Regions from separate parts of the Shewanella sp. H8 genome, predicted to be linked through region 2. Evidence: riboswitches for the same ligand, from Rfam matches in the RefSeq annotation. Region 2 holds a riboswitch; the other holds the start of a gene.

Region 1 (16,687 bases), 720 kb from region 2:
CTTGGCAATTTAATGAATTAACTTCGGGGGAGAAGGTTAATTATCATATTGCACTTACTTCAAACTATTTCTAAACCGTACAATTAATAAGACCGGGGCTTATCAAGAAAGTTCACCGAAAAATTGAGTTTTTTTAATTAATTTACATGGAATTATATTTATTGAGTTGTGACCCTAAGTTTGGAGACACCAGTTTTTTGAACTTAAACAAATACTAATAATTAAAAATAATAATGACCAACCATAAGTTGTTGAATTTATGCAATATATTGATTTTTTTAAGCATGGGGCATGCATTTTAGTTATTAATGTTATTTGTCTTACGGAGAACAAATGATGTTCATTATAGGTTAGGTAGAACGAGATGATGATGACTTGGAAGCTAAGCTTGTGCCAATAAACAAGCATCATTCATAAAATGAAGATAAAAAAAGGGCAACCAATTTGGTTGCCTAAGACGTTCTTTGTAGGGTGTTATTAACGGTGCGCTAGCGTGTTAATACTCCCCAATAGGGATGATGATGAACAATAAACATAAAACGGTATAGCAATAACTTAAACCTAACAAAAGCTCGAGGTAAGTAGGTGATTCACTTGGCAATTTAATGAATTAACATCGGGGGAGAAGGTTAATTATCATATTGCACTTACTTCAAACTATTTCTAAACCGTACAATTAATAAGACCGGGGCTTATCAAGAAAGTTCACCGAAAAATTGAGTTTTTTAATTAATTTAAACAAAATTGGTTTTATTGAGTTATGCCCCTAATTTTTTGGACTTCAGTCTTTGAGTGTTAATAAATATGGGGTAACAATAATGATATTATATAACAATGACTTGATAGTTTTCTTGCGTGATTTATGCGTTTCAATTGTCAATGTTATTTATCGTACAGAGATCAAATGCAGCTCATTATAGGTTAGAGAGAACGCTATGATGATGACTTGTAGACTAGGCTTATGGTTATAAATAAGAATAATTCATAAAATGAAGATAAAAAAAGGGCAACCAATCTGGTTGCCTAAGACGTTCTTTGCGGGGTGTGATTAACGGTGCGCTAGCGTGTTAATACTCCCCAATAGGGATGATGATGAACAATAAACACAAAATAGTAGCAACAAGTAAATAAAAGTGATTACGCTAACTTTTAGGCAAAAACTAAAACGCTGATGAAGGACGTTTACCGAATTTGCTGTCTTACTTGCTACATATATTCAGACTGGGGCTATTTGGAAAAGTTCATTAAATGATGCAATAAATTTATAAATAATTTCTTATTAGCACTGTCTCTATTATTTCTTATGAGCAAACCAAAGGTAACTTATTGATAAGTCACATATAAAACATATTTCTGAGTGTTCTTGAATAAATGCGAAAAATGTATATTCCAACAAGCTTGGCTGAGTATGACTGTATATACGGTCATGCGACGGCATTATTATCATTGCCTAATTGTTAAGTGAATACTGTCGATGATAAACAATTCATACATTGCAGCGATTGAGTTCTTATTGAAAGCGAAAAATAGGGATTAAACAGACATAAAAAAAGGCAATCAAATGATTGCCTATCGATCGACTTAGCGATCAAGGGGACCGCGCTAGAAGTCCCAGGGAGATGATGAACAAAAGTGAATATCACTGTTACTAAGTTTGAGTACCTGATGGTATAAAAGTTCAATATAAACGTATTATTTTTATTAAAATATCGATGTTAATTTTAAAATAGATATTTATCATTAACTTAGGTTTTGATGTTTTTTATGATATTTTTTATGACTTGAGCATTTCCAATAAATGAACATTTGGCTGTGCAGGATATTTATCTGTTAGGTGCCACTTATCGACATCTAGTTGGCAAAGATAAGGTGATTAACCTGATATCAATCACCCAAAGCAAGCTTATATTTATTGCCGGGATTTGATTATGGGTAAACGTGACGGTTAACCAAGTAGCTTTTCAATGATAGCGTTAAGCTCTTCAGGCTTAGTTGTTGGCGCATAACGTTCAATTACGTTACCTTGCTTATCGACTAAAAATTTAGTGAAATTCCATTTAATTGACTCGCTACCTAAAAGGCCTTTGGCAGATTTTTTAAGAAAGTGATACAAGGGATGGGTATTAGTACCATTCACTTCAATTTTGCTAAAGAGTGGGAAGGTCACACCAAAGTTAAGTTCGCAGAACTGGCTGATCTCTTCTTCATTGCCTTGTTCTTGCTTGCCGAACTGATTACATGGGAATCCTAAAATAACTAAACCACGGTCTTTATATTGCTGATATAAGGCTTCTAGTGCTTTATATTGAGGCGTGAAACCACACTTACTTGCCGTGTTTACGATAAGTAAAACTTTATCTTTAAAGTGCTCCATGACAACGTCATTGCCTTGGATATCTTTTACGGTGATAGAGTAAATTGTTGTGGCCATGTGAGACTCCTTATATATGAGAGTTAAACTATAAAGTAAAAGTTATGGGGTAGCAATTAAATTGTGCGCAACTTAATTTATCTATTTGCTTATAACTACTAATTTAAATATAGTTCGCGCATATTTAACTACCAAGAATTAAGGACGGGCTAATGAGTGAATTGAACAACGAACTTGGTCCTGAAGATGAAGTCGATACTAGTTCGCAACCCCAAGCCGATGTTAGTCAAGTGGTGCATCTGTTAACGGAAGCTGAAGGTGATGAGCAGGCAGAAGTGTTCAGTGATATTTTAACTGAAGCTGAACCTGGGACCATTGCGTTACTATTAGAATCTTTGCCACTTGATGAACGTTATGATCGTTGGCAACAAGTCAACGTTGCAGAACGTGTTGATGTTCTAAACTTGATGCGTGCTGATCCTCGTTTGGGCATTGTTAAGAAAATGCCCGATGAGGAATTAGACTTACTTTTTTCTCAATTAAGTCCAGAAGACCTTATTGAATGGAGTGATTCGTTACCTGATGATATTACCGATCGTGCATTAGCACAGATGGGGGAGCGTCAACGTAAGCACTTTGAGTTGTATGACCAATATTCTGAAAATGAAATTGGTCGTTATGCTGATCACCAGATGTTGGCATTAAGTCTTACGTCTACAGTCGCTCAAGGACAACGTTTTTTTCGTCGAATTGATTTAGATTGTAATGACCATATTTTTTTAGTGGATAACGTCGATAAATATTTGGGGACGGTACGTCGTTATGACGTTTTTAAAACGGCCGATCTTGATACTCAATTGCAGACGCTAATATGGGAAGATAACCGTGTTATCTCTGCTGATTCATCATTAATAGAAGCGGCGGAAGCTATTGAGCACAGTAGTGAACTTGAGTTACCTGTTGTTGATGAAGAAGGCATTTTGATTGGGCGAATGACACTGCGAACGGCTACCGCCCTAGTGCGTGAACATTACGAAGCCCAATTAATGGCTACCGCTGGTATGGATGAACATGACGATTTATTTGCACCAATCGTGGTGGGCGCAAAACGTCGAGCTGTGTGGCTTGGGATTAACTTACTGACTGCATTTTTAGCGTCTGCGACTATCGGATTATTTGAAAATGTGTTGTCGCAAGTGGTTGCATTAGCGGTATTGATGCCTATCGTTGCTTCAATGGGCGGTATTGCGGGCAGCCAGTCGTTAACGCTAATGATCCGCGGTATGGCCATGGGTCAGATTTCTGCTGGTAACGTGATGTCGTTGATGAAAAATGAACTCGGGATCGGTGCGCTTAATGGTCTTTTGTGGTCGATTGTTATTGGTATTATCGCCGGTTGGTGGTTTAGCGATACGATTATGGGCGTGGTTATTGCCTGTGCCATTTTAATTAATATGGCTGTTGCTGCCATTGCGGGAGTAATGGTGCCAATGATCCTACAGCGTTTTAAGCAAGATGCGGCTTTATCAGGATCAGTTATTCTGACAACAGTGACAGATGTGGTTGGTTTTTTTACTTTTTTAGGGCTGGCAACGATATTGTATCTTTAAGAAGACTGCACTTTGTCGGTAAAAATTGATTAAGTCAGTATGAGGTGGGATATCGACATCAACAGTTATCAGTTATTTAAGGGTCAATGTTATTCATTAAATGGTCTTGAGTTTATCAAGGCCATTTTTCAATAAAAAAGCAAGCTGCAGGCAACTTGCTTTTTAAACTTGATGAGAAAATCCTGTTAAATTATTTCCACTTAGCAGGCGCTAACTCCATTCCAACATTATCGTCAAAGTAACGTCGCTTAGTATCTCGACGGCGTTGTTTTACTTTTTTCGATTTTGGTTTTCCCTTGATGCTATCGCCCCATGGCGCATCATCTTCATCAAATTCAAATGAGTGTGACATTTTCAACATTCCAGATAGCTGTACCGCTGTTGGTACAAGTTCTTTTTACCTAAAGTTAATAATAAGCTAAAGCGAAATATTTCATCATTGATGGTAAAAATTATTGCATGAGAAAATGATACCGCAAAGATAATTCAATTTTTGATAACGGACATGACATCCTTAACCAGTATTAGTCATCTAAGCATAGTATCGTGGTTGAATATTAAGTCGTCGTTGAGATATCAAAAAATTGTTTTATTTCATCAATTCTGTCCATCGCATCTTGATAACCCAAATCCATCAAGGTAGTGGTATAGCTTTTTTCGAATAATAAATACGATACGATACTCGAGTCAGATTGGCGATTAATGCCTATGAACTTTAATAACGTCTTAATCGCAAAGGGCATGTCGTCATAATAACGCGCTGCAATACGGCTTAAATCTTGGCTTGGTTTAATCACTAAGGTTTCAATATGGCGGAGATTTAACGCTTCTCGTTCTTGAGGTGAAATTTTTGATACTGTGGTGTTTACTCGCTGCAAGCGTTCTAAGTCACTGTTTAATGTGTCCGAGAAAATGGTATCTAATAAATGTCCGGCTATTGTTGCTGTTTTAGGATGTTGTTCAAACTCGATTGGGAAATGTTTATGAGGGCTGTCTAAATTAATCACAAATATTTTATTCGCACCAAGATGAATAGGGCTTGATAATGGTGATAACTGATGTACAGACCCATCGCCATAATAGGCTTGATTAAGTTTAATTGATGGAAATACCATTGGAATAGCAGAGCTTGCCAATAAATGTTCGGTATTTAATAAGCTACGAATACCAATTCGTCTCGCGCGCTGCCAATCGTCAATATGTTCATTACCCTGATAAAAGCTGTACGATCGTGAGTTGTTATAGCAGGAGGCGTCGATACTAATTGCTTTGAGGGCATTATTGCTGATATTACGGTCAATTCTTTTAAAATCAATTAGATTGTTCAGCAATTCGCGTAATGGTTGATTATCGAGTAAGCTGCTTGCATCAGTGCTCACCTTGTCACCTTGTAAGCCTTTAATGGCCATTCGACCCAAGTGTCTTAATACTTGGGGGATGGAAGCTCGATATACTTTATCTGTTTCAAAATGACGCCAGACCCAATCGAGTTTTTTTATCGCTAGATGAAAACAAGATGCATGGGTTGCCAGTGACGTTGCGTTAATCGCGCCTGCGGACGTCCCGCAAATAATATCGAATGGGACATTGTGATTGCGTGGATAACATTGCACTAGGGCTTTCAATACGCCTATTTGATACGCTGCTCTAGCGCCACCACCACCTAACACCAATGCTATTGATACTGACAATCTTGATCCTTTATACTTTTAATATTTTGAATGCTAGTATGAGTTGTTTTTACGTCATACACCAGTTACCAATAAGTCGACTATGTTGTTTTTCATTTGTACGAGTTCAGACTTTCGTTTTGTCGTTGTTCTAGTTGTCGTGGATATTAAGCTCTTAATAGTCACTGCTGTTGATAAACATAAGCATCAATTATCTTCTAACAGAAATAAAAAAACGCACCGTAAAGTGCGTTCTTAAAATACCATCTCGTTAACTATTAACTATTAACTATTAACTATTAACTATTAGCCTTTGGCTGCATTCGTTAAAAATGCCACGATTTCATCAAATGGAATATCTTGCTTCTCACCGGTGCGGCGGTTTTTATATTCAAATACTCCCGCATCGATATTTCGGTCGCCTATAACGACCACATGAGGCAAACCAATTAATTCCATGTCTGCAAACATCACACCTGGACGTTCTTTACGATCATCCATTAAGACTTCAACACCTGCATCGGTTAAGTCTTGGTAAAGTTTTTCGGCAATGTCAGCAACGCGATGCGATTTATGCATATTCATTGGTAAAATACCCACAGTGAAAGGAGCAATCGACTCTGGCCAAATAATACCGCGGTCATCGTTATTTTGCTCAATGGCTGCAGCCACAATACGGCTGACACCGACACCGTAACAACCCATCAATAACACTTGTGCTTTACCATTTTCGTCCAACACAGTGGCATTCATTGATGTAGAGTAGCTTGTACCTAGTTGGAAAATATGACCAACTTCAATACCACGCGCCATGGCATAAGTACCAAGACCGTCTGGTGTTGGTTCTCCTTCAACGACATTACGAATATCCGCTGCAGTAGCTAACGGCAAATCACGTTCCCAGTTGATGCCGAAATAGTGTTTATCATCAGTATTTGCACCAGCAGCAAAATCGCTCATCACAGTGACGCTATGATCAACAATAATTGGCATGGTCAATCCAACAGGTCCGATAGAACCTGGACCTGCACCCACGGCATCACGAATTTCAGCTTCTGATGCAAATTCAAATGGTGATGCGACTAATTCAAGTTTGTCAGATTTGATTTCGTTAAGTTCATGATCGCCACGAATCACTAATGCGACTAATGGTGCTTCTTCTGTTGCACCCTTAACAATTAGCGTTTTAATCGTTTGGGTGATGTCTAGGCCAAATTGTTCAACTAATTCTGCAATCGTTTTTGCGTTAGGGGTATCCACTAACGTCATTGCTTGCGTTGCCTGTGCACGTGTTTGGCTTGGCATTGGTGATTCTGCTTTTTCAATGTTAGCGGCATAGTCGCTACCTGTTGAATAAGCGATTAAATCTTCACCACTGCTAGCGAGTACATGGAATTCATGCGACAAGCTACCGCCAATAGAGCCTGTATCTGCTAGCACTGGGCGGAATGATAAGCCCATTCGTGTCAGAATATTACTGTATGCGGTGTGCATTGCGTGGTAAGTACTGTCCATTGTTTCTTGATCTAAATGGAAAGAATAGGCATCTTTCATCAAGAATTCACGTGCACGCATTACGCCAAAACGAGGGCGTACTTCATCACGAAATTTGGTCTGTACTTGGTAAAGAGTAATTGGCAATTGTTTGTATGAACTTAATTCTTTACGGACTAAATCTGTGATGACTTCTTCATGGGTTGGTCCCAATACAAAGTCTCGATTATTGCGATCTTGGAAACGCAGTAATTCAGGGCCAAACTTATCCCAGCGGCCTGTTTCAACCCATAGATCAGCTGGTTGTACTAACGGCATTAATATTTCGATAGCGCCCGTTTTGTTCATTTCTTCACGAACAATGGCTTCAACTTTACGTAATACACGTAAACCTGACGGTAACCAGCTGTAAAGACCTGACGCATTACGGCGGATCATACCCGCGCGTAACATTAACTGATGGCTAATCACCTCTGCGTTTGCAGGAGTTTCTTTTTGTGTTGAAAGCAGGTACTTACTAACTCGCATTACCAATGTCCAAAATAGTTGCTATTAATGAGCGCCATTTTAGCACCTGCATTAATGATGTCACCTGCTAATTCAATTCAACAGTAGGCTTTGTGATGCTTAAATGGCAAGTTTGATATTGCAGACGAGAAATAAACTGATTTTTGTCAACTTATGTATTTCTTATTTCACCTTCCATTCTTTATAGAAGTTATTTATCTCGTCTATCGCCAATGACTCGAGCAGGATTACCGGCAATGATGGCGTAAGCTGGAACATCTTTTGTGACAATGCAGCCCATGCCAACGACAACACTATCTCCAATGGTCACACCGTCAACAATACCTACTTGAGCGCCAATCCATACATCTTGGCCAATCACTACCCCTTTGGATGTTGCAGGTTGTTTATAGATAGGTGTGTCGGCTGACATTCCATGGTTAAAGGCATAAACAGTGACGTTGTTAGCAATACGAGTTTGGCTACCAATTTTGATACCTTTACGACCACCATCTAAACTGCAACAATGATTAATGGCCACTTCATTACCTAAGGTGATAGGGCCATGCATAAACACATCGGCGGCAATCATGCATTGGTTACCAATAGAGATATCACGACCCGGTTCAGCAAAAAGTTGTGCTTGTGGGGCAATAAAACATTGCTCACCAATATGAATCGTTTCTAATTGGCAAAGTTGCTGTTGAATTTCATCTTGCCAAGGTTTAGCCCAAAGGAGATGTTTGGGTTTAAGTGAAAAGTATAGCCATGGCATCCATGATAAACGTTTTTTGTGTTGAGCTTGATAATCAATGTCTGGCATAAGCTTAATCCTTTAATAATGTCACTTTGGTCGGTTTAAGCTCTAATACTTCAATTCCTTGCTTCGTGACATGCCAAAAAATATCTAAATCATACAGCGCCACTTGATAGCGTTTGGGATCATCTTTGGCTTTTTTATAGGCTGGGCGAGGGTCTTGGGATAATACGCCATTAATTAATTCGGCTAAGCCTTGGTATTGTTGTTGAATGGTATATTGGCTAATTTGAGTTGCTGCAACAGGGGTATAAGTTACTGGAATAAGCACGGGAGCATCTTGGGCAATTCCACCTTTAGCATCAGTTATCGCATCGGAGAACGGAACATAGGGTTTAATATCGATAATAGGTGTGCCGTCTAATAAATCCATGCCAGAGATCATTAAACACACTTTACCTTTACGTTGAACAACACTATGGAGTTTGACCACTGATTGACCAATCCCATTGGGTCTAAATGTCGAACGTGTAGCAAACACTCCTAGTTTTTCATTACCGCCAAGACGGGGAGGGCGTACTGTGGTTTTCCAGCCTTGAGCTAGATTTTCATGAAAACAAAATAATAACCATAGGTGAGAATATTGTTCTATTCCTCTTACAGCATCAAGGTGATTAAAATCTGGCTCAAATTCAATATAGCCAATGGCATTGACTAGTCCAGGCTGACGCGGGATACCAAATTTTTGCTTATAAGGTGTTCTGCATATTGCAACTGCATTTAATTGACTGCTAAACGGAACGCTAGAACGGTTATTAATAGGATCTATTTGCTGGTGTTGATCGTTGCCTTGTGTCATGCAATACCTGAATTAAGCAGAGAAAGGGAATCATAACTTAAATATAAATAATGTTGATGAGTGTTATATGAGCACTCATCATTTATAGGCTACCAATATATTATATTGAGTTGTTATTTTTCTGTAAGGGTTTTAATCGCTTGCCCAACACAAAGAGCACGGCTAATGCAGCTGTTGTCTGCTTCATTTATCATAAAACAGCTTTTAACCACAAAACCATTAGCACCTATGTCTGCCGCTGCTCTTCTGGCATTTGTACGTGCAACGGCCATTTGTGGCGGTGCATCTCGAAGGGTTTCTTGGCAGGCTTCGCCTTCAACTAAACCTAATACATCAAACTTTCCTCTAGGTTGATTAGTTCCTTCATATAACGTTACATCGCCGACTTTAAAGTAATCATTGATTGCTTTTTTGTCTAAATTACTGTTGAACGCATAATCACTTGCGCATGCACTTAATAATAGTGCTATAGAAGAGGCAATAAATGCATATTTAAGGGGGGAAGTCATAACCGTCACCTTCAATTAATAAGAGTGGTTCAATAAGGGTAGTTTACCTTGTCTCATGGTGATGATAAAGCAATCTAATGTCATAAAAAAAGAGCTTACCGTAAGTAAGCCCTTTTTAATCTAAAAACGTAATCGTGTTGTTAATCGCTGGTTAGAATAATTATTCCATGCCAGGAATTAAAAATTCAGTCATATTTTTTCCGCTATCAACTTGTTGTTTGAATACGGTTGGCATGCGACCTTGACCTGTCCATTGAATTAATTCGCCATCAACAGTGATTTGATATTTTGCTGGACGTGGCGCACGCTTTTTAGTTGCTGTTTTAACTGAAGACGTGACTTCACCTAAATCTTCAATAGATAAACCGCTGTTTTCAATTTGAGCAAGAATTTCTGCAATCCGAGCATTACGTTCAGCATTCGCTTCAAGTTCTAATTTTTCTTCTTCTTCACGTTCGGTAATAATTTTTTCTAATTTGGCAGCTGTTTCACGTAAATCATCAAGAGATAATTCTTTTATTGCAGCTTTAAAACGACGGCCATGGGTTAATATGTCTAAAAAGTCACTCATGTTGTAAATTCCCTAAATGATTTATTAATAAATGTAAAAGCGATAATAGATAAAATTATCTATCTTTTTGGTTAATTTAAGTATTAATGTTGTTTTTTATAGTCTTATTATTAATATAAGTAAATTTAAATCCCTAATGATTACCCATAAAGTTTAATAAACACTGAATATGGATACAATAATAGAAACTATTCGGTATTGAATCAAATTAAATTATCTTTTTATGAAATATAATTTATATAAATGTATAAATTAAGCAAATAATCAATGAGGGTTTGTTCTGTTTGGTTGCCATTATCACAACAAAAACATGTAAACAAGCGTTTGACTTTTGTTGACGTTAACGTTAGCAGGACGTAGAGTAAACCCATATTGCATTGGCCACAGTCAATGTGTTGTCCACGTTCATTGAAGTTGTAGGAAGGAAACCCTATGAAAGTCTTGGTGCCTGTTAAACGTGTAGTCGATGCCAATGTGAAAGTCAGGGTAAAAGCTGATAACACAAGTGTTGAGACTACTAACCTTAAAATGGCGTTAAATCCATTTTGTGAAATTGCAATAGAAGAAGCTGTGCGCTTGAAAGAAGCTGGCATTGCCACCGAAGTTGTCGTGGTGAGTGTGGGCGCAAAAGTGGTACAGGAACAATTAAGAACGGCTATGGCTCTGGGGGCCGATAGAGCAATTCATATTGAAACTGATGAAGATCTAGTACCATTGTCAATTGCTAAACTGTTAAAAGCCGTGCAAGAAAAAGAACAAGCGCAATTAATATTATTCGGTAAGCAATCGATTGACGGTGACAACAACCAAACTGGACAAATGTTAGCGGCATTAACTGATATGCCCCAAGCGACATTTGCATCAGAGGTCAAAGTTGATGGTGATACTGTCACAGTGACTCGTGAGATAGATGGCGGATTACAAACTTTAAAAATGCCTTTACCGGCGATTGTTACGGTCGACCTTCGCTTAAACGAGCCTCGTTATGCATCATTGCCTAATATTATGAAGGCCAAGCGTAAACCGCTAGAAACGCTGACGATTTCTGATTTAGGTGTTAGCTTAAAAGCACATCAAACTGTGCTTAAGGTCACTCCTCCTGTTGATCGTAAAGCGGGTATTATGGTGTCTTCTGTAGAAGAGTTGGTTGAGAAGTTAAAAAATGAAGCGAAGGTGATCTAACATGGCCATTTTAGTATTAGCAGAACATGATAATGTTAGTTTAAAAACCGATACGGCCAAAGTGGTCAGCGCGGCAACCGCAATTGGTGGTGATATCCATGTGTTAGTTGCTGGTGTTGATTGTAGCGCTGCAGTAAGTGCAGCACAAAGTTTGGCAGGTGTGAGTAAAGTGTTAGTTGCTGATGGTGCTCAATATGGTGCTCAACTAGCTGAAAATGTATCAAAATTAGTTGTAGAGATTGCGGGCGACTATGAGCATATTCTAGCGGCAGCAACCAGTATTGGTAAAGATACGTTACCGCGTGTGGCAGCATTATTAGATGTGTCACAACTTTCTGAAGTGATTGAAGTTGTCAGTAGTGACACTTTTGTTCGCCCTATTTATGCGGGTAATGCTTTAGCAACCGTGCAAAGTTTAGATGATAAAAAAGTCATGACAGTGCGTTCAAGTGCATTTGATGCCGTCGCATCAACAGGCAGTGCTGAAGTGGTTAATCTTAGTCAAGCTATTGAGGCGCGTACTGAGTTTATCTCTCAATCGTTAACAGAATCAGCGCGTCCTGAACTCGGTAATGCTGGCATTATTGTGTCTGGTGGCCGTGGTATGGGTAGCGGTGAAAACTTTGCTATTTTGGAACAACTTGCCGATAAACTGGGCGCGGCTGTGGGTGCTTCTCGTGCTGCGGTTGATGCTGGCTTTGTTCCAAACGACTTACAAGTGGGTCAAACGGGTAAAATCGTCGCGCCAGATTTGTATATCGCAGTGGGTATTTCTGGTGCAATCCAGCATCTTGCTGGTATGAAAGACTCTAAGGTGATTGTTGCTATTAACAAAGACCCTGAAGCCCCTATTTTTCAAGTGGCGGATTATGGTTTGGTTGCCGACTTATTTGAAGCAGTACCAGCATTGAACAATCTAATTTAATCTGACGTTAAGTCGTTAGATGGAGGCGTTGATTAAGTTAGTGTTTTCAGCCGACTTTGAAGCGCGATTAAACGTCCGTTGTTCTATTCAAAAGGTTTCTACTCATAAAGTAGAAACCTTTTTTATTGGGCTAGTGTTAGATTAGTTTTGAATTAGTATTAGTTTTTATGTTGAGTTTTAAAAATGTCAGTTCAAAAATCAATAGTTTGATGCTGTTGCTGTTTTTGTGCCCATTACGCTAGTGTGCATTTGACTTAAAAACGTTAGACTAATGCTATGCAATTGTGGATTTTGTTGGCAATATTGTTATTTGTACTGCGATTTAGTGTTTTTTTCTGGCATAGAATAAGTCGTTTATGATTGTATGTTCGCGCTGTTTGTAATGCATTTTAAATGCAAATGGCCAAAGTAGAGGTGCATTGCGTAAAAGTCGTATTGAATTGGGTGATGCCAATAATTCAGTATTAAAGGATGCAATGCCGAAACAAATGAGTCTATCAAACACATTTGTTGGTGCAGTACTCGAAAGGGGCTGCACTGTCATAGAGTTTTTATCTATATGATAAAAGAATGATATTCATATTAAGTGGGTATTACTGTGGAGCGCTACTAGTTAAGTTAATGCATACTCTTTCGGCGTATGTTTAGCCTTATTTCTAGTTTTCTCTATTCGTATCCAACGAAGAAATAATTAAATTATGATAATAAGTTATGCCGATTCGGCACTTTCCGTTTTGCCACCACTTGTGGCTATTTTACTCGCCATTTTAACCCGTAAGGTGCTACTTTCGCTAGGGTTAGGCATTGTTATTGGTGCTTTGTTACTGAGCGACTTTTCAGTTATTGCTACCAGTGAATATATATTACACACAGTAGGTCAACTCGTTTGGAAAGACGGTGGATTGAACAATTGGAATGTGTATATTTTAGGTTTTTTGGTTGTACTAGGCATGATAACCGCGTTAATTACCGTGAGTGGTTCTGCTCGGGCATTCGCTGATTGGGCTAAACAACATATACGCAGTAAACGTGATGCCAAGCTGATGACCATGTTTTTGGGTTGTGTGGTATTTATTGATGATTATTTTAATAGTTTAGTGGTAGGTTCTATTTCTCGGCCTATTACTGATCGTTATCATATCTCGCGGGCCAAATTAGCTTATATTCTCGATTCTACTGCTGCACCTATATGTGTTATTTCACCAGTGTCTAGCTGGGGGGCATATATCATCGCGTTAATTGGTGGTATTTTAACGGCGCATGGATTTACTGACTCTGGTTATTTAAGTGTTTTTATGCAAATGATCCCAATGAACTTTTATGCGGTGTTTTCGTTGTTGTTACTGCTATTTGTCGCGGCATTTGGCTTAGATGTTGGCCCTATGCGTCAACATGAATTAAATGCATTACGCGGTAATTTGTTCGATGAATCTAAAGGGCAACCACCAGGCGCGGTATCCGATTTACCCGAAGCGGATACTGGTAAGGTGATGGGCTTATTTTTGCCTATCGCCATATTAGTGTTTGCCACAATATATTTTATGGTTTCAAGCGGTGCTGATGCATTAGCAGCTAAAGATTTACCCTTTAATGTGTTGGGTGCATTTGAAAATACTGATGTAAGTTCATCTTTATTTTTTGGATCGATTATTGGTCTCATTGCCACGGTGATTTTAGGCATTCAACAAAAAGTTGAGTTGCCTATGTTGCTATCTGGGATGCTGGTTGGTGCGCGTTCTATGTTGCCAGCAATATATATTTTACTGTTTGCTTGGACTATTGCTAGCGTAATAGGTGAGTTAGAAACAGGCAAGTACATGGCCAGTTTAGCCACCGATAATATTCCGTTTGCCATGCTGCCTGCCGTGTTGTTTTTATTAGCGGGTATTACGGCATTTTCAACCGGAACTAGTTGGGGTACCTTTGGGATTATGTTACCTATTGCCGCAGATATGGCCATGGGCAGTGACAGTACTATGATGTTGCCTATGTTAGCTGCTGTGTTATCTGGTGCGGTATTTGGCGATCATTGCTCGCCTATCTCTGATACCACTATTTTGTCGTCAACAGGGGCGACTTGTCACCATATTGACCATGTAGTAACGCAGTTACCTTATGCACTGATTGCAGCATTGATAAGTTTCGTGGGATATATCGTACTTGGTTTTACGGGTTCCTTAATCGCCGGATTACTTTGCTGTTCGGTAATGTTTGCTATTAGTATTGTTGTACTGCACTTTGTTGCTAAAAAGTAATGCTTGATCATTATTTTGTGCACGCAAATTAATCTGCTAATGTAAATTAATAAACAGATTACTACCGCATAAAAATGCCGTATTCATAACGAATATGGCATTTTTGTTTGTTGTTGCGATGTTAATAAAGGTAAAATGAACGACATTATCTGACTAACTATTGGGACGCTTCATTTTGGCGCAACTGTATTTTTATTATTCGGCAATGAACGCCGGTAAATCAACATCATTACTGCAGTCTTCTTATAATTATCGCGAACGTGGTATGCACACCTTAGTGATGACGGCATCGATAGACAATCGTTATGGTGTCGGCAAAGTGTCATCACGTATTGGCATTGAAACCGATGCGCAGGTATTCGGTAGCACTGATAATTTAATTGAGCTAATTTCGACGGCCAATAATGAGCAAAAAATTCATTGCGTATTGATTGATGAAAGTCAGTTTTTAAGTAAAGAGCAAGTCAGGCAGATAACACATGTAGTCGATAACATGGATATTCCAGTGTTATGTTATGGTTTACGTAATGACTTTCAAGGTGAGTTGTTTACTGGCAGCCATTATTTATTAGCGTGGGCTGATAAGTTAGTCGAATTGAAAACTATTTGTCATTGTGGCCGCAAAGCTAACATGGTTGTCCGTCTTGATCATGACGGTAAGCCTATGAGTGAAGGTGAGCAAGTTGCCATTGGTGGTAATGAAAGTTATGAGTCGGTTTGTCGAAAGCATTTTCGTGAGTTTTTGTGGGATTAAGTTAACTCCAACATGACTGAATAAAAAAGCCGCTTCAAGTCAATTGGGGCGGCTTTAAATTATCATATTAGCGATTAAAAGTCAGAGTCGGTAAATTCAACAATGTTAGCGCTACTGGCTTCAATTTGTTTGCGTAAACTACGGGTTTGGCTACCCCAATAAGTCATAAAGAACTTAGCAGTATTAAGTTTTGCTTGGTAAAATTGACTTTCTTCAGTGCCCATTTCTAATGCCGCTATTGATGTTGCTGCAATTCGAGTCCACATCCAAGCTAATGCTGTAATACCAAATAATTGCATATAGGCCATGGATGCAGCGCCAATGATGTCTGGATTTTTACTGGCTGATTGCACAATAAATCCGGTGGCTTTTTCGAGATCGCCAGCCGCATCGATTAATCCTGCAAGATAAGGCTTCATATCTTCATTAGTTGAGTGTTGCTCAATCAACTCTCTAACCATACCTGACCATATCTTTAATGCAGCGCCTTTATCGGAAAGTAATTTACGGCCGACTAAATCAAGAGCTTGTACTCCGTTTGTACCTTCGTAAATCATTGCAATCCGGCTATCTCTCACAAACTGTTCCATACCCCATTCGGTAATATAACCATGACCACCATATACTTGCTGTGCATCCACACAGGCTTTAAACCCCTGGTCGGTGACAAAGCCTTTAACGATAGGCGTAAATAGCGCTGCTAGTGCAGAGGCTTGTTTTGCTTGAGCAGGGGCGGTGTGACGTTCTGCTTGGTCAAGCCATAACGCTTGCTGGCCCATTAATGCACGTGTACCTTCGTTAAATGACTTTTGCGATAACAGCATACGACGAATATCACCATGGACCAATAATGAGTCTGCGGCTTGTTCAGGTTGTTTAATACCACTTAATGCACGGCCTTGAATACGTTCTTTGGCATAGACGAGGGCATTTTGATAAGCAATATCTGATACGCCTAAACCTTGAAGACCGACCCCTAAACGTGCTTGGTTCATCATGGTGAACATGGCTTTTAAGCCTTGATGCGCTGCACCTACTAATTCACCTATCGCGCTGTCAAAATGCATCACACAAGTCGAGTTTCCGTGGATGCCCATTTTATGCTCTAAACTTGTCGCACTTAGGGTGTTAGCTTTGCCTAAGCTACCGTCATCATTCACTAAAAATTTAGGTACGGCAAATAACGAAATCCCTTTAACGCCTGCTGGCGCATCTGGTAAGCG
Region 2 (16,687 bases):
CGCCTTAGACATTATTGGTCGTGCAGCGCTAACCGGTGGCATTGCTAAATTGCTCGAAATTGAGCTACGGCTAAAAGAAGGTAACAGTGACTTAATTATCCGTACCGATCGCCAGTTAAACGAATCGTCTAGTCACGGTATGGCGTACTTAATTTTATGTAAGTTCTTACTAGCATTTACTCGCTTGTTACGGGGTAAAGCGGACGTCACCATCCATTGGCCCATCGATGAGTTAGGTACATTGCATCACACTAACGTGAAGAAAATTTTCGATGCCTGTGAAAATAATAACATCAGCGTGTTAGGTGCTTTCCCTAATCCTGAATCTGAAGTGCTAAACCTATTTGCTAACCGCTACATCATTAATAAACAAACTAAAAAGCTACAAGTTGTGAAGCCCCAAGCCAATCCGTTAGCAGCACGCTTATCGCAACGTAATGCAAAAATAGCGAATGCAGAGTCGACTAAGGAGCACAGTTAATGTCTGATTCAAATGAAACAACCTTAGTGGGCACTAGTGCGCTAATTGAACAGTTGCTGCGTGGTGAATTTATTTGCCGAGTCACCAATGAAGATGGCTGGCGCGCGCTGAAAAATAACAGCACTCGTGAACGAGTAGAAAGCTACTTAAATCAAATTAACCGTACATTGGCCAGCGCTGGTGAAGGTGAAGTGTTTTTTTGTGGTTACTTACAATTGGGTGATGCTGAGCGCAAAGTCATTTCATCGCAGTTTAAAGACATTTGTTCAGCGCTTATTCCGCTGGTGGAATGGTTAGTATTGGTGCAAGAAGCCAGCGGCCAAGATGCACCATTAAGCGAGGGTGCACCGATACGCTTAACCGATTTACAAGCGCGTATTGAAGACACCCCGGCCTTTAGAGAACAATTAGCCAAGCTGAGTCAATATCGTTTATTTGGCTCAACCAGTAGTAATGTCGACGGCCAAATTAAATTGGTGTTTAAGCGTTTGGTAGAGCTGGGCTACCTAAGCAAACCTAACAGTGAAAAACAGATTTATATCGCTACCGGTAAGCTTGATTATTTATATGAAGTTATTCGCTTTATTGACGAAACTGAAGGCTTAAGCCTTGAGGCACAGGCAGAAACGGCAACTCAAAGGGATCTGATATGAGCAGTAACTTACACCAAGCTGGGGTAAAACTGCTCAAACAACTCGGGCGGCATGCTGATGTCATCATGGATGCGTATTTGGCTGGATCGATTAGTGATTCAACTCATGATGCAGGCGTTATCGAAAAACTGAAAAAAAGCGGCATTTTATGGCGCCCTGAACCTGATCAAGAATTGCGTTTAAAGCGTTCTGTGCGGGCATTGCTTGAAGAAGCGTTAAGTGACGAGCGTAATCGCCAAATCGACTCTAATGTCGGTTCGTCTTTAGCCACCATTAAAACCCTGGCAGATCATTACAAAGAAGCCCGTCATAATGTTGATTACAGTGCCGCAGAAGCTTATTTAGCAGACTTAAACGAACACGTTTATAGTTTTACTGACAGCTTGCGTTATTCGATTCGAGTGTTGTGGAGCCGGATTAATAACGAGTTTGGTTATGTGGGAACCATTAGTGCCAAAATTCGCGAGAATGAACTCGCTCAAAGCCAAGTATCGGATCTACTCAATGGTTTAGAGATGTTTCAATTTAGTGAGCTTGGTGAAATTGCCGGCGACATTCGTGAATTGCGCCGACTGTTGATGACCAGTCTGCAAGAAACCTTAAGTCAGTGCACCCAAGAGTTAAGTATTGTTCAAGGCCGATTATATGAATTACTGGGCCGCTTTAGACAAATACAAGGACGCACGCGATTACTGAAAGGCTGGTTATTACACACTGACATGCATCCCGATTACCAACCCGAAAATCATGTTGGTCATAAAGTGGTACCGAGTTTATTTAACTCTGCAGAGGCCTTATTAGCACCCGCAAATGTTGATGTGAGTAATCCGCATCATGAGCTCGAACTAATGAGCATAGTCGCGCAGGTGAAAGCCATTAGCCGTGATGCTTTACCATCGGTTGTTCGCGATCAAAATGTGACTTTTGAAATGGGCGATACTGAAGATTTTGATATCCCAGAAAACCCACTCAAAATTGCAGTAGATGAATATTTCTGCGAAGTGATTGATTCTGGTTTACGTCAATCGGCACTGAGTTATTTAACTGAGAAACAATTGCAGTGGGATGCTGAAAGTTGGCTTTATCAGGTGATTGGTGGCTATGAAGGGTTGGCTGATGAGCATAAAAATTACTTTGAGCTAGAACCGATTGGTAAACCTGATCCTGTCTATAACGGTAACTTTATTATTCATGATGTTGAGTTATGGCTAGCTTAACCAAAAGCCAGTTACAGGTTATCGCTCGTGCGGCAGAACAACGTTTGCCGCGAGTACCTTTTAATGCCAGTTGGAAAAAATTGTATCGCTTATGGGATATCGGTGAGCCGGATGGCGCGGAGAAATACCTTTTTTTAACCAGTAACGATTATGTTTTACTGCGAAATATGGCTCAAGTTGATTCGGGCTTGGATATTCTGGCACTCGACTTTGATGTGTCTCGCCAACAAATGTCGCAGCTCAGCGCCAATGAGAAATATGCGAATATCAGCCCAGAAGCTGATTATGTATTAATTAAATTGGTGCCTAGCGTATCTCAAAGCCTAGTGACTGGCTTAGTGGCCGATTTAGTCTCGGTGCATCACTGTTCATTACGGTTAAAGGTCGACAATGCGCTTGCGCTTTGTCAGCAACTCAATGTCGCTAATCTCGTCGTGGTCGAAAACCTCGACAGTTTTGATAACTTTTTTGATTATGTATTTGCAACCGATTTGCAGGCCATTATCAATAATTGTGTGGTGTTGTACCGCGGTAGTCATGATCATTCACCCGCAGGTCGAAAGCGTTTTCTACACCAACTTAGCTCATCTGCGATAAATATCATTGGTTTTACTGACCTTGATCCCGCTGGGCTGATGATTGCCAATACGCTTGAGTCTTGCCACAGCATGCTTGTGCCGACGTTGGCACTGGAATCGCCTGAAAAGTTATTAGCGATAACGCAAATAAATTCAACGGCTGACTTTCATAAACAACACAAGCAATGGGCTTATCTTAATCGATTATTGTTTCAGTCTGCATCGACATTGTCTGCGAGTCAGCAATCGAGCTCGTCATCTACAATATATTGTCCGCAATGGTTAACGTTAGTTCACTGGCTTGGGCGTAATAATGTCAGTATTAAGCAGCAGCATATGTTGGCTAACTCTTTACCACTCAGTTTGTTAAATATTCGCCAGTAGTTCTTTACTCGCCACCTAATTCCGTTGCATGCATTTTGAGTCACTCTATTGACCAAACAATTCCAATCTTAAGAATTAAAAAACGGTTTAACCTTTTGTTATATATTGTTTTTATATTCACTAAAAACTAAGCGATTATTTAGTAACCATTTTTGTTAATAAGATGATTGAAATATGTTGCGCTATGTCTCAGTATTTCAACGATCGAAAAGTATAAACACCAGGATTGGTATAACAATAATCAGCAACAGAAGTTGCCATTTCGAATGGGAAATTAGTACATGACAAAATCACTTTCAGCACGGATCTTTATCGGTCTATTTTTGGGCGTTCTACTGGGCAGTCTTGTCCAGTTTGCACTCGCCGACAATGCCTTTTTTGGCGGAACATTAGTGACCTTTGCAAGTGGCATTGGCACCATGTTTGTTAATATGATCATGATGCTTGTAGTACCTTTGGTGTTCGTCAGCATTGTTTGTGGTGTGTGTGAGTTACAAGATTTAAAAAGCTTTGGTCGTTTAGGCGGTAAAACTTTTGGCTTTTATATTATTAATACCATGGTGGCGATCACAGCAGCCTTTGCTGTTGCAATGGTGTTTGAGCCTGGTAAAGGCGTGGATATGTCGAGCAGTGGTTCACTGGATATTACCGCCACAGAATTACCCGACTTAATGTCGTTAATTGTTAGCATTGTGCCCAATAATCCATTTTCCGCTTTTACCTCTGGCAATATGTTACAAGTGATTTTTATGGCGCTGCTAATGGGCGGGGTAATGAAATCAATGGGTGCCTCGGTTGAAGGTGCAGTTAAAGGTTTTCAAACAGCCAATAAAATCATGATGCGTTTAATTTCAGTGGTTATGAGCCTAGCGCCTTACGGTGTGTTTGCATTAATGTTTAAACTAGGTGCAACCTTAGAGCCTGAGATTTTTGTTAGTGTGGTTGAATATTTAGTGCTTATTTTGGCATTATTGTTAATTTGGATTTTTATCGTATACCCATATTCTGTCAGCTTATTTACCCCCATTTCAGCGAAAACCTTTCGCGACAAAACCCAAGAGCAAATTTTATTCTCGCTATCAACAGCCAGTTCTAATGCCACCATCCCAGTCACAATGCGCACATTAACCGACAAGCTTGGTGTGAGTAAAGCGGTTGCTGGTTTTGGTGTGCCACTAGGCGCGACCATGAATATGGGCGGAGTATCGATTTATATTACTATCGCTATTTTCTTTGTTGCCAACGCCTTTGGTATGCCAATCAGCAATGATCAAATCCCATCGTTATTATTCAGTGTGTTTTTACTGTCAGTGGGCGCAGGTGGTGTACCTGGCGGTGGAATGGTGATGATTGGCGTATTGATTTATCAATTAGGATTACCTGTCGAGGCGTTTGTTATTGTTGCTGCATTAGACCGTATTATCGATATGGTATTAACGTCATGTAACGTAGTGGGTGACACCGCGGTATTAACCATTGTCGATCAAACGGAACAAGCACATCAATTAAACAATAAAAAATCTGTTACTGATAATGAATAGTATGATGATGTAATCTATGGTGATGAAAAGCAGTTCAATGATGGCCATTGAACTGCTTTTTACGTTAAGGGCTAAAGTGTATATGTAGATTGTTTGACAAGCGTTGTTACCCTTAACAGAGGCCTGTTAGTCAATTGATGGCTCTTCGCTGTAATCAATACCGTGATAGCTCAAGCAGGTGTCAACTTCATTAGTACTGCCTAAAATCACTGCCACACGCTGGTGGATTGCTGTTGGCTGAATATCTAATATTGTTTCATAACCTGTAGAGGCTTTACCGCCCGCTTGCTCAACGAGTAATGCCATTGGGTTTGCTTCGTACATCAGGCGCAATTTGAATGGTTTGTTTGGATTTTTATTATCTGTTGGATAAGTAAAAATACCACCGCGACATAATACACGATGCACATCGCCCACCATTGCAGCAATCCAGCGCATATTAAATGATTGCTCGCGTGGACCGATGTCACCGAGTAGCAAATCACCAATGTAAGTTTGCATTGGTGCTTCCCAAAAGCGCTGGTTTGACATGTTGATAGCAAATTCTGCTGTGTCTGGAGTGATCTGAACGTTATCGTCGGTCAGTAAAAACTCTTGGCTGTCTGGATCCAGGGTATAAAACTGAGTGCCTTTGCCTGTGGTTAACGCCATCATGGTTGATGGGCCATACAGTACATAACCGGCCGCGACTTGTTTGCGGCCTGCTTGTAAAAAGCTTTGCTCGTTTAACTCACCTGCAGGAGCTGGTAACACAGAAAAAATAGTGCCAACTAAAGAGTTAATATCAATGTTTGAAGAACCATCTAAAGGATCAAAGCACACTAGGTACTCACCTTGGGCATTCACTTCAACCACGTAATCTTCTTCTTCTGATGCTAAACCTCGGACATGGCCGTCGGCTTTAAGCGCATCTTTAAGCATGTCATTGGTGATCACATCCAGTTTTTTCTGGGTTTCGCCTTGCACATTTTCATGTTCAGTCGCACCTAAAACACCTGCTAATGCACCGTGACGAACGGCGCCGCTAATGGCTTTTGATGTGTCAGCTAAGGTTAACAGTAATGTTGTTAAAGACGCATTTACGGCTTGTGCGCTAAGGGTTTGTGCCAAAGTCTGCATGATTTTTCCTATGAGATTTTGCGAGGTTGAGGTTAAGGTCGATGTCATTAATTCTTATGTATAAATCATACCCCACAATGAAGCTAATTTCAGCGATTGTTATCTTGGGTTTTGGTTTTGCTACAAATTAAGGCAAAATGTGGGCGGATTGAATTGCCCAAGGATTAATAATAATGACAACAACATGGAAGCATCATGCTTTGGCGGCATTGTCTGCCGTTCCACTTCTTTTTACCAGCTCGACTTTTTCGGCAACAGCAACAGCCCATACAGGCAGCATCATGAACTCTTCGACCACCGCAACACTGACCGCGATCAAAGGTAATACTATGCCTTTGAGTATTGAGCGCATTCACGCATCGCCAGCATTAGCGGGTTCAAGTCCTCGTGGGTTGGCATTGTCACCAGACGGAAAGAGGGTGACCTATTTATCGAGCCGATCAGATAACCAACATTTTTATGATTTATGGCAAATGGATATCGCCACAGGCAAGCGCAGCATGTTGATTAATGCAGATCAATTAGAAGGTGGGGAGCTGTCTGATGAAGAGAAAGCCCGCCGCGAACGCCAACGTATTTACGGTCAAGGGATCATGGAATATTTTTGGTCTGAAGACAGCGCCAGTATTTTAATTCCTGCTGCGGGTAAACTGTATTTATATGATGTTGCTAATAATGAGGTCGCAGAGCTAGCAACAGGAGACGGTTTTGCCACCGATGCGCGTTTGTCTCCAAAAGGTCACTTTGTATCATTTGTGCGCGATCAAAATTTATATGTATTGTCGCTTGAAACTAAACTCGTTACCGCCCTAACTACTGACGGTAAAGGGCCAATTAAAAATGCCATGGCTGAGTTTGTCGCCCAAGAAGAAATGGATCGTATGACTGGTTATTGGTGGGCGCCAGATGAGTCGGTCATTGCTTTTACGCGTATTGATGAAACGGGTGTTGAGTTAGTGACACGCAATGAAATTTATGCCGAAGGCATTAAATTAACCGAGCAGCGTTATCCTTATGCAGGTAAGGCCAATGTTGAGATAGCGTTAGGAGTGGTGAGCTTAAAAAGTCGCGATATAAACTGGATTGATTTAGGCAAACAAAAAGATATGTATTTACCACGTGTTGATTGGTTACCAGACAGCCAACATGTGTCATTTCAATGGCAAAGCCGCGATCAGCAAACACTGGATTTACGCATCGCTTCTATAGCCAACCCGAAGCAAGCAGAAACCGTGATTGAAGAACGCAGTAACGCTTGGGTTAACTTAAACAAAGATTTGCACTTCCTAAAGCAACAAGCGGCCTTTATTTGGGGCTCTGAACGTGACGGCTTTAATCATTTATATTTATTTGATTTACAAGGAAAGCAGCTTAAACAATTAACCCAAGGTGACTGGGCGGTTGACGCGCTTGAATTTGTCGATGAAGCGACAGGCTGGGTGTACTTTAGTGGTCGTAAAGACAGTGTGGTTGAGCGTCATTTGTATCGAGTCAATCTTAATAAAGGCAAGGACTCCATTGAGCGAATTAGTCAAGAATCAGGTATGCATGAAGCTGTTTTTGCTGATAAAAAGCCAGTTTATTTGGACTACTTTAGTAGTTTACAACAGCCACCACAAATCAGTTTACACAATGACAGTGGTCAATTATTGGCGTGGGTTGAACAGAATGAAATTAATACTGAACACCCGTTATATGACCTTGCAGGTTTATGGCAGATGCCAGAGTTTGGTCAATTAAGCGCTGAAGATGGTCAGCCTTTAATGTATCGTTTGTTTAAACCGGTTCCTTTTGATGCGGCTAAACAATATCCGGTAGTGGTGCGTGTATACGGCGGGCCACATGCTCAGTTGGTCGTTAACAGCTGGAGCGAAGCCGATTATTTTACTCAGTATTTATTGCAGCAAGGCTATGCCGTATTCCAGTTAGACAACCGTGGTTCGGCACATCGTGGTACTCAATTTGAACATGTGATTTATCAGAACATGGGTGATGCTGAGGTCAACGATCAAAAAGTAGGTGTTGATTACTTGCGTAGTTTGCCATTTATTGATGGTGACAACATCGCTATTTATGGCCACAGTTATGGCGGTTACATGGCGTTGATGAGCCAGTTTAAAGCTCCTGATTATTTTAAAGCCGCTATATCGGGGGCACCAGTTACTGATTGGCGTTTATATGATACTCATTATACTGAACGTTATATGGGCAACCCTGAAACCAATAAAAAAGGTTATGATGCCAGTAGCATTCTACCTTATGTGAAAAATTATCAGTCAGGCTTATTGATGTATCACGGTATGGCGGATGATAACGTATTGTTTGAAAATAGCACTCGTGTATATAAAGCACTTCAAGATGAGGGAAAATTATTTCAAATGATGGATTATCCAGGATCTAAGCATTCAATGCGTGGCGAGAAAGTGCGTAATCATTTATATAAAACCTTGGCGGCTTTTTTAGACCAACAGTTAAAATAATCAGTTTAGCTAAATTGTTTAGCTTGATTTCTTAATTAGATTTCTTCGTTAGAAAAAAGACAATAAAAAACCAGGTGATTCACCTGGTTTTTTATTGTGATTAACGTTAGAAGATTACGCTTCTAAGTCACCACAAAAACGATAGCCTTCACCGTGGATTGTCGCGATGATTTCTGGCGTGTCTGGCAAGCTTTCAAAATGCTTACGGATACGACGAATAGTCACGTCAACAGTACGGTCATGAGGCTTTAATTCGCGGCCAGTCATTTTTAATAATAAATCCGCACGGGTTAAAATCTTGCCTGGATTTTCTACAAAGTGAAGCATCGCACGGAATTCACTGCGTGGTAGCTTATAAGACTCACCTAGTGGGTTAACCAAAGAACGACTGTTGATTTCTAAACTCCAGCCGTTAAAACGGTAAAACTCAACAGAACCTTTTTCTTCAGTTTCTGCTGCAGCATTGTTCACACGAGTTAACAAGTTGCGAGCTCGGATGGTTAATTCACGAGGGTTGAATGGCTTAGTGATGTAGTCATCAGCACCAATTTCAAGACCTAGGATTTTATCAACTTCGTTGTCACGACCCGTTAAGAAAATAAGTCCAATATTATTAATTTCACGAAGTTCTCGTGCTAACAACAAACCGTTCTTACCCGGTAAGTTGATATCCATTACAACAAGGTTAATCTTATTATCTTGCATGGCTTTATGCATTTCTGCACCGTCGTTAGCTTCGGTGACAACATAGCCTTCAGCTTCAAATATACTGCGTAATGTATTACGAGTTACTGCTTCATCTTCAACAATTAAAATATGCGGATTTTGCATGATATATACCTAATTTTATAAAATTTGATTCTAGCGATTCGTTGCTAGTAAGTTGTAATAGCGCATTATTTTTACGCGAATATTCCAGTGTTTTTGGTGTTTATCTATGTCTGCCCTGAATTAAACACTCTTATAAACTCGTATGATGTAACGCAAAATATGGGTTACTGAGTTGTCTCGCGTCGATTAAGTCTCATTACGCCAATACAAAATGCACGTTAATGCCTAATGAGTTAAATTTTTTGCCAACAGGCTAACTACTATGAATACGATTTAAGAAGATAGTTCCATTTGTTACAAACTTATTTTAACCGTATTCATGTTTATCAAATGTAGAACATAAATCGTTTAAGTGTAAATTAAGCGTATAAAAATATGAAAGGCTACACTTCTATGAAACTTTACTACAGTCTCCATAAAACGCTGTCTGCTGCCTTTTTACTATCAATGTTATTGACTTAGTCATAGTGATTTAATAGTAAGTGATGTTTATTGTACTCGTTTTAGGCATTTGTTAACAAATTAAATGTTAAATAATTAATATAATTGTCGAGTATATGAAAGATTAATACAGTTAAGTAGCTAATAATCATACTATTTTAAGTTCAATACTTGTGACTGATATCACAAGCCTTTGAGATTTTATTACCTTCTGTTAAACTGTTTTCGGCCTAATTGACGAAATTTTATTATGAAAAATGTTATCGATGCATTGTGGAATGAGTACCAAAGTAGTCATTTTTTACTTACTCAACGCCTTTCTCATGATCTCCCGTTTGCTATTGTTACCGCCCATAATCCTCACGGTTTATTACTTTCTCCCAGTCAGAATCGTTTACTCGATCGTCAGCTTCAATCTAAAATCCAACAATATAAATGCCTTTACCGATCCCTAATTGGAGCAGCTCCAGACTTGTCGCATATGGAAAAGAGCTGGGCGATTTTTATTGATAAAGAACAAGCGCTTGAGCTGGGACGTGAGTTTAATCAACATGCTATTTATTATGTCAACAAAGGCTTGCTGTCTTTAGTTGCTTGTGTTGATTCGATTAAAGAGGAAGTGGATATGGGGGCATTTAACCATCGCTTACGTTTAGTCAGTGAATTCCCAGATACTTAGTGTTCATAATACCGTTATAGGGTTAGTTTAAGGGATGATTTGTTCAATTACCCTTATTGTCTCATTATTTGGTTGGTTACACGTAACATTGTATTGGTATTTTGTTGTTTTTAAGTTTTTTACGATTGATTAGGTGGTTTTTTCTTTATTACGAACAATGCTACATCCTCAATAAAGGGTTAAACATTGTAGGTATGAATGCCGTATTAGAAGGTGAATAAAAGTAAACTAGTATGCTTTTACTGCGTTTGTTGATTGACTTGTTAGTGCATTTGTTGCTATTTTCAACTCCCTCCTTCGGGAGGAACAGAAGAGGAGCGTTAGCTAGGTAGTAAGTGAGAGGATGCCATTCCGATGACAACTTATGATGGAGATTAACGCCGAGGTATCGGTTTGTTTGGTAAACACTGATATCGGTCGTATAGGCTGAATCCTAACGATTGTCACCTATTTTTTTGGTGGAGAGCTTCTGGTGATGATTGCTGTTTCCCTTCTATAAGGGTGCGTTATCTTAGCACCAGGCTCTTCGAACGTAGTATGTTCGGAGCGTATATCATGTTAGTAAATCACATCTTATTTTTTAGCCTTTCGCACACTGCGGAGGTATCAGTATGAGCCTTCTTCAATCTGAAATTGACACTCCTGAATTAGTCGTTGCTAAATTTGGCGGCACGTCAGTTGCTGATTATGCCTCTATGAGCCGTTGTGCAGATATTGTGTTGTCTAATCAAGCCACCCGTCTTGTGGTAGTTAGCGCATCTAGTGGTGTCACCAATTTATTGGTTGAATTGACCCAAGCTAACGTTAATGACGAGCGCCGCTTAGTTCTACTTAAGCAAATCGCACAAATTCAATATGCAATATTAGATGAACTAGGTCGTCCACAGGATGTGGCTGCCATTATTGATAACATACTGAGCCAGATGTCGGTACTCAGTGAATCGTTAGAACTGAATCGCAGTAAAGCGGTTATGGACGAATTGTTGTCTACCGGGGAGCAATGTTCATCGATTTTATTTTCTGCTGTTATTCGCGAAAAAGGTACTGCGTCAGATCATTTTGATGTTCGCCAAGTATTGCGTACCGATAGCCACTTTGGTCGTGCTGAACCACAGATTGAAGTGATAGCCACACTTACTCACGAATTTTTACAGCCATTACTTTCGCATTATGTCATCGTCACTCAGGGTTTTGTTGGTGCCGATGAAGAGGGATTGACGACGACATTAGGCCGTGGTGGTAGTGATTATTCAGCTGCTTTACTTGCTGAAGCTCTTCGGGCTACTGCAGTTGAAATTTGGACCGATGTGGCAGGCATTTATACCACGGATCCACGACTTGCCCCTAATGCCCGCCCGATTGCTGAAATCAGCTTTAATGAAGCTGCTGAGATGGCTACCTTTGGCGCTAAAGTATTGCATCCCGCGACCATTTTACCGGCAGTAAGACAAAAAATTCAGGTGTTTGTAGGTTCAAGTAAAGCACCTGAAATGGGCGGTACTTGGATCCGTCATCAAGTTGAAGATACCCCAGTATTTAGAGCGGTGGCATTGCGCCGTGATCAAACTTTACTTAATTTACATAGTTTGCAAATGCTACATGCACAGGGCTTTTTGGCTGAAACATTCGCGACCTTAGCGCGACATAAAATATCAGTCGATTTAATCACTACCTCGGAAGTTAACGTATCACTTACCTTAGATAAAACTGGCTCTGATTCAAGTGGTCAGGGTTTATTGAGTGAGTCCTTGTTACAAGAATTATCGCAGCATTGTCGGGTCAGAGTCGAAGAGAATTTAGCCCTAATTGCTATTATTGGTAATCGTATCGCATCCACAGCTGGCATTTGTAGCAGGGTGTTTAACGTACTTGAAAACCATAATGTGCGGATGATTTGCCAAGGTGCCAGCCCACATAATTTATGTGTATTGGTGGCTGAGTCGGAAGCTGCGCAAGTGGTTAATGCCTTGCACCAAAACTTGTTTGAGTAATCATATGACTAAAGTAACACAATCGTCACTACGGGTTGGAGAGCTGGCAACAGGGCAAGCGTTGACGGTTCCGTTATATACATTCTCTGGAAGCGAGTCTTCAGCCCCAAGTGTTTATATTCAGGCCAATGTCCATGGTGCTGAAGTGCAAGGAAATGCAGTGATTTATCAACTGATGGCTTTGTTAGAAAGTTATCAAGTGCTAGGTAATATTACCCTTGCACCATTGGCCAATCCTCTGGGGATTAATCAAAAAAGTGGTGAGTTTACCCTAGGACGATTTGATCCCATTACAGGTGTTAATTGGAACCGAGAGTATTTTGATCACCAAGTTGATGTTCAAGCTTGGTATACCCAACACCAACATTTAACCAATGATGAGTTGTTTCAGGCATATCGTTTGATGTTGATTGAGGCTTGTCAGGCTCGGTTGACTAATCCTTTTGGAATAACAACCGGTCATCGATTAGCGGTGAATTTACAGAGTATGGCGCACCAAGCTGATATCGTACTTGACCTCCATACCGGTCCTAAATCTTGCAAACATTTATACTGCCCTGAATATGATATTGATGCTGCTAGGCTTTTCTCAATTCCGTATACCTTGGTTATCCCCAATAGTTTTGGCGGTGCTATGGACGAAGCGATATTTTGCCCTTGGTGGCAGTTAACTGAATATGCAACGGGCCAGGGCCGTGAGTTTTTGGTACCTGTATCAGCGTTTACCTTAGAACTTGCCAGCCAAGAACGAATTGATTTGGCTGACGCGTTAGAGGATGCCAAAGGCATATTGGCTTATTTAAGCCATCGTGGTGTTATTGCTGAAAAAGTGAATCCAGCCAGTATGGAAAGGTTTGGCTGTTACTTGAAGGATTATAAGAAGTTTCATGCACCTAAAGCTGGCTTAATTGAATATTGTGCGAGTGTTGGAGAACCATTAAAAGCTGGCAAACCTTTAGTGAACATTTTGCGTATTGATTTGTATGGTACTGAACAGGCATACCAAGCCATTAGTTTACCTATGGATTGTGTGCCCATTTTACACTTTGCTTCTGCATCGGTGCATCAAGGTACAGAGTTGTATAAGGTGATGACTAATGTGTTTTCTTTACAGTCTAGTTGATTAACCGCTTTAGATAAGTAAAAACAAAAACGCCTGCAATTGCAGGCGTTTTTGTAGATGCGTAAATTGCAATTAACTGCCTAAAATCTGCAATGGAATGGTTAACATCTCATCACCGGATCCGGCAAAGTACCAAATAATACCGACTAAGCTTGCCACTGTTAGCAGATACCACACGGTTGAAAATATTTGGCCGTATCGATCCAGTGGTAGCAAATGACTTTGATGCCGCCCACGCCACTCAAATACAATCTCAAGACTGCCAATAAGCAATAAAAAGCCAAGTAGAGCAAGACCTAAGCTATAGCTTATAAACACACCGATAGCCGCACCTGCTATGCAAGCAATAAGACCAATAAGGCTGTTCATTGAAAAACTAATACTTTTTAAAATATGACCACCATCAAGAGGTAAGATAGGCAATAAATTAAATAGATTTAGCAGTGCATTAAAGCTGGCCAAACCAGCAAAAAATATATTTCCTGTTATCCAATAAAGTCCTAAAGAGATGACCGATAAAATCAGTCCGAATGTGGGTCCCATAATGGATATATACACATCTTGCCAGCGGGTATTGATGCGTTCATCGCTTAAGGCTAAGCCGCCAACAAATGGGATCAAATAAATCCCTTTGGTTTTCATGCCAAAATGTTTCATAGCTCTAATATGACCATATTCATGAAATACTAAGCAACCAATTAACGCCATAGCAAACTGGAATGAAAATAACCATGAATAGGCAGCAACGCTCGCAGCAGCAAATAGTACTTTTACCACTTTCGCGCTTTTAAGGAGTTTAAATCCTAGCGATGCTAGACCAATAACACTTATCTTTTGGTTTTTTACTATTGGCACTTCCGGCGTTTGCTTTTCTATGTCGCTGACGGTTCGCTGACCTTGGGCGACTTGTTCATCTTCTACCAACAAACAATAATCGAGTTGAAACGGTTGCCAATTAACATCAACTTCTAAGCGGATCGGAATTGCTTTACTGGATGAATCAACAATAGTCGAGCCACCATCGCTATTGGTTTCACTCAGTGGTGCCGTTGATTGTTGAGCGAGTTCAAACGAGTGAATGTAAAACGCTTGAGCACTGGCATTAGCAGATTTTTGCGATACAAGTTGATTGTCCCAATAAAGTTGCTGCCAACCGGCAATAGAGCCTTCTAGGCGTAATCGTTTACCAAGACATTCAATATTTAGTAGTTCCATTAAGGATTCTCAGGGTTTATGGACGGTGAGCTTGGGGCATTTTGCCAGAGCAACGTATGTTGCTCAATGGGTTCAACAATTATATTCATAAATTTTGACGTTAATCTGTGGCATTAACATGAATTAAATCATTATAAATGAATAATGAGTCGCTTAATTGAGGTTGGTAATGGTTAAAACGCTGGGTATATGTTTGTTATCTACATTTTAATATTTTAAAATCATTTTTTAATACAGTTGTTCTAGCTCTGCAACGGTTGCAATACCTTGCTCTATGGTAGTAAAGATAATTTTTGCACTACAACAATGTCCTTGAAATTGACCGAATTGACGTACAATCGGCAACATTTGTAATACATTCATATTTTGATCAAGTTTTATTAACTGAGGTAATTCTGTCACATTGGCATCAATTGATGGATCTAATGGCGGATGCTTTTGGATGTGATAAACGTGACCAGTACTATCGATAAGTTTATCTTGTGTGCAAACCGTGTATTGATTAGCGCAAATAAAGCTTAACCAGTCTTGATAGTTGGGTAAATACATTAGCTCATCATCTTGATCAAACTGCAATATGGCCGGCCAATGAATGTGTTTCATAGTTTACCTGTATCTCAATGTATTTTGTGCAAAACCAGCTAGCGATTACTGTAATCAAACGAAATTTCTTGATTAACATTTTTAACCACACATGTGCTGTGCTCACGCTGAGCGCGATAAAATGCATTACCAACATGTAACTCTACGTTAATGAAAATGTGTTTCTCTGCTTTGATATAATAGTTATCAAAGTAACCTTCAGATTCATTAAATAATAATGCGTATTCTTGCTCTTCTTTAATGCGTTCTTCGGCCATTTGTTTTTTCTGCTCGAGCATCATTTTAACTTGCTCTATCATTCCTGCATCATTTTGCCACTCTGTCTTGGGAGGCAGTTTTCGCAGCCTTGACTCTAAATCTAAGCCCGCGACAACCATTGCTTTAATGCTGTCATCTAGCGCTTTTAGTTGCTGTTTCAATTCACCCTGATGCATAGCGCAAAATAATTCGGTTTTGGTGCCGGCTGTGGCACCAAATGTGATAGCTCTAATTCCTTTTGCGGCACTGGCAATACCGCCCACTAAGTCTCCACGCCGCCCTTGAGCATCACTTACGGTAATGCTGTCTCCAGCGTTGGAATGACTGTGTAATAACTGCTTAGTCACCAAGATATTACCTTGAGCGTCTAAGTTAGAATACTGTACGAATTGAGCACATATCTGGCCATTTGCTTTTATGTGGGTGCTCAGTTCTTGTTCTTTAATCAAGCGTCCAATTACCCCTTTACTGATAATGACATCGCCTTGGGCTTCAATGGTGGCAGACTCAACAAAGCCCATAACGGTTACGTCACCAGTGGCTTTGACTTCCATACCTTCATGTACATCACCAGTTATCAATATACTGCCTTTAAAGTTAACATGGCCTAAGTGAACGTCAACATCTTTAATTTGCAGCATATCGTCAACTTGCATACCTTTCTTATTTTCAACCGGCTGGCCTGACACTGTGGCAATAAGTTTATTTGGATCTTTTGGATGAAAACTGGTGCCAGTTCCTGGTTCCATCGGTTTATCTTTACCTGGCGTTTGTTGCTGTACATCCCCGTGAACATTAAAACCAGGAGTGCCTATAGTGGCAGGGGTTTTAATCATTAATAAGTCATTAGGATTAACCGTAATTAATGCGCCTAAATTACGCATATCAACTGAGCCATCTTCACGTTCTTGTGGTTGTAATAAGCGTTCGCGAGCTAAAGCCACTTTACGCTCTAAGATGGCATTATCACCGTTAACCGCAACTTTACCGCAGGCGATAATACCTTCACAGACTTCACCAGGTGGTAATATCGACAATCGTTGCATTAATGCCATGATCTTGGGTTTGCTTAACCCCATTTTAATTCTTTGAT

Evidence for each region. A riboswitch is a leader RNA that binds a small molecule or an ion and turns the genes downstream of it on or off. The one in region 2 is predicted to bind lysine.
Region 1: it holds a riboswitch for lysine, as region 2 does, so the genes downstream of both, ABIS04_RS05725 (Na+/H+ antiporter NhaC family protein) here and lysC (lysine-sensitive aspartokinase 3) in region 2, are expected to answer to the same signal.

The regions. Positions count from the first base shown of each region.
Region 1 covers NZ_CP157213.1:1,301,999-1,318,685, forward strand. The annotation lists gene ABIS04_RS05670 (glutathione peroxidase) at 1,946-2,431, opposite strand; gene ABIS04_RS05675 (magnesium transporter) at 2,584-3,981, shown strand; gene ABIS04_RS05680 (small highly charged protein) at 4,172-4,333, opposite strand; gene ABIS04_RS05685 (patatin-like phospholipase family protein) at 4,539-5,672, opposite strand; gene ABIS04_RS05690 (proline--tRNA ligase) at 5,958-7,673, opposite strand; gene ABIS04_RS05695 (acyltransferase) at 7,864-8,475, opposite strand; gene tsaA (tRNA (N6-threonylcarbamoyladenosine(37)-N6)-methyltransferase TrmO) at 8,480-9,268, opposite strand; gene rcsF (Rcs stress response system protein RcsF) at 9,382-9,777, opposite strand; gene ABIS04_RS05710 (H-NS family nucleoid-associated regulatory protein) at 9,938-10,348, opposite strand; gene ABIS04_RS05715 (electron transfer flavoprotein subunit beta/FixA family protein) at 10,781-11,530, shown strand; gene ABIS04_RS05720 (FAD-binding protein) at 11,532-12,455, shown strand; lysine riboswitch at 12,857-13,072, shown strand; gene ABIS04_RS05725 (Na+/H+ antiporter NhaC family protein) at 13,154-14,710, shown strand; gene ABIS04_RS05730 (thymidine kinase) at 14,886-15,464, shown strand; gene ABIS04_RS05735 (acyl-CoA dehydrogenase C-terminal domain-containing protein) at 15,539-16,687, opposite strand, start outside.
Region 2 covers NZ_CP157213.1:581,934-598,620, forward strand. The annotation lists gene ABIS04_RS02515 (ATP-binding protein) at 1-481, shown strand, start outside; gene ABIS04_RS02520 (hypothetical protein) at 481-1,134, shown strand; gene ABIS04_RS02525 (phosphoenolpyruvate carboxylase) at 1,131-2,351, shown strand; gene ABIS04_RS02530 (hypothetical protein) at 2,339-3,313, shown strand; gene ABIS04_RS02535 (dicarboxylate/amino acid:cation symporter) at 3,595-4,854, shown strand; gene ABIS04_RS02540 (class 1 fructose-bisphosphatase) at 4,981-5,973, opposite strand; gene ABIS04_RS02545 (DPP IV N-terminal domain-containing protein) at 6,147-8,453, shown strand; gene arcA (two-component system response regulator ArcA) at 8,568-9,284, opposite strand; gene ABIS04_RS02555 (DUF3293 domain-containing protein) at 9,976-10,404, shown strand; lysine riboswitch at 10,707-10,881, shown strand; gene lysC (lysine-sensitive aspartokinase 3) at 11,016-12,395, shown strand; gene ABIS04_RS02565 (succinylglutamate desuccinylase/aspartoacylase family protein) at 12,400-13,518, shown strand; gene ABIS04_RS02570 (site-2 protease family protein) at 13,591-14,733, opposite strand; gene ABIS04_RS02575 (DUF4144 family protein) at 14,962-15,336, opposite strand; gene ABIS04_RS02580 (FapA family protein) at 15,375-16,687, opposite strand, start outside.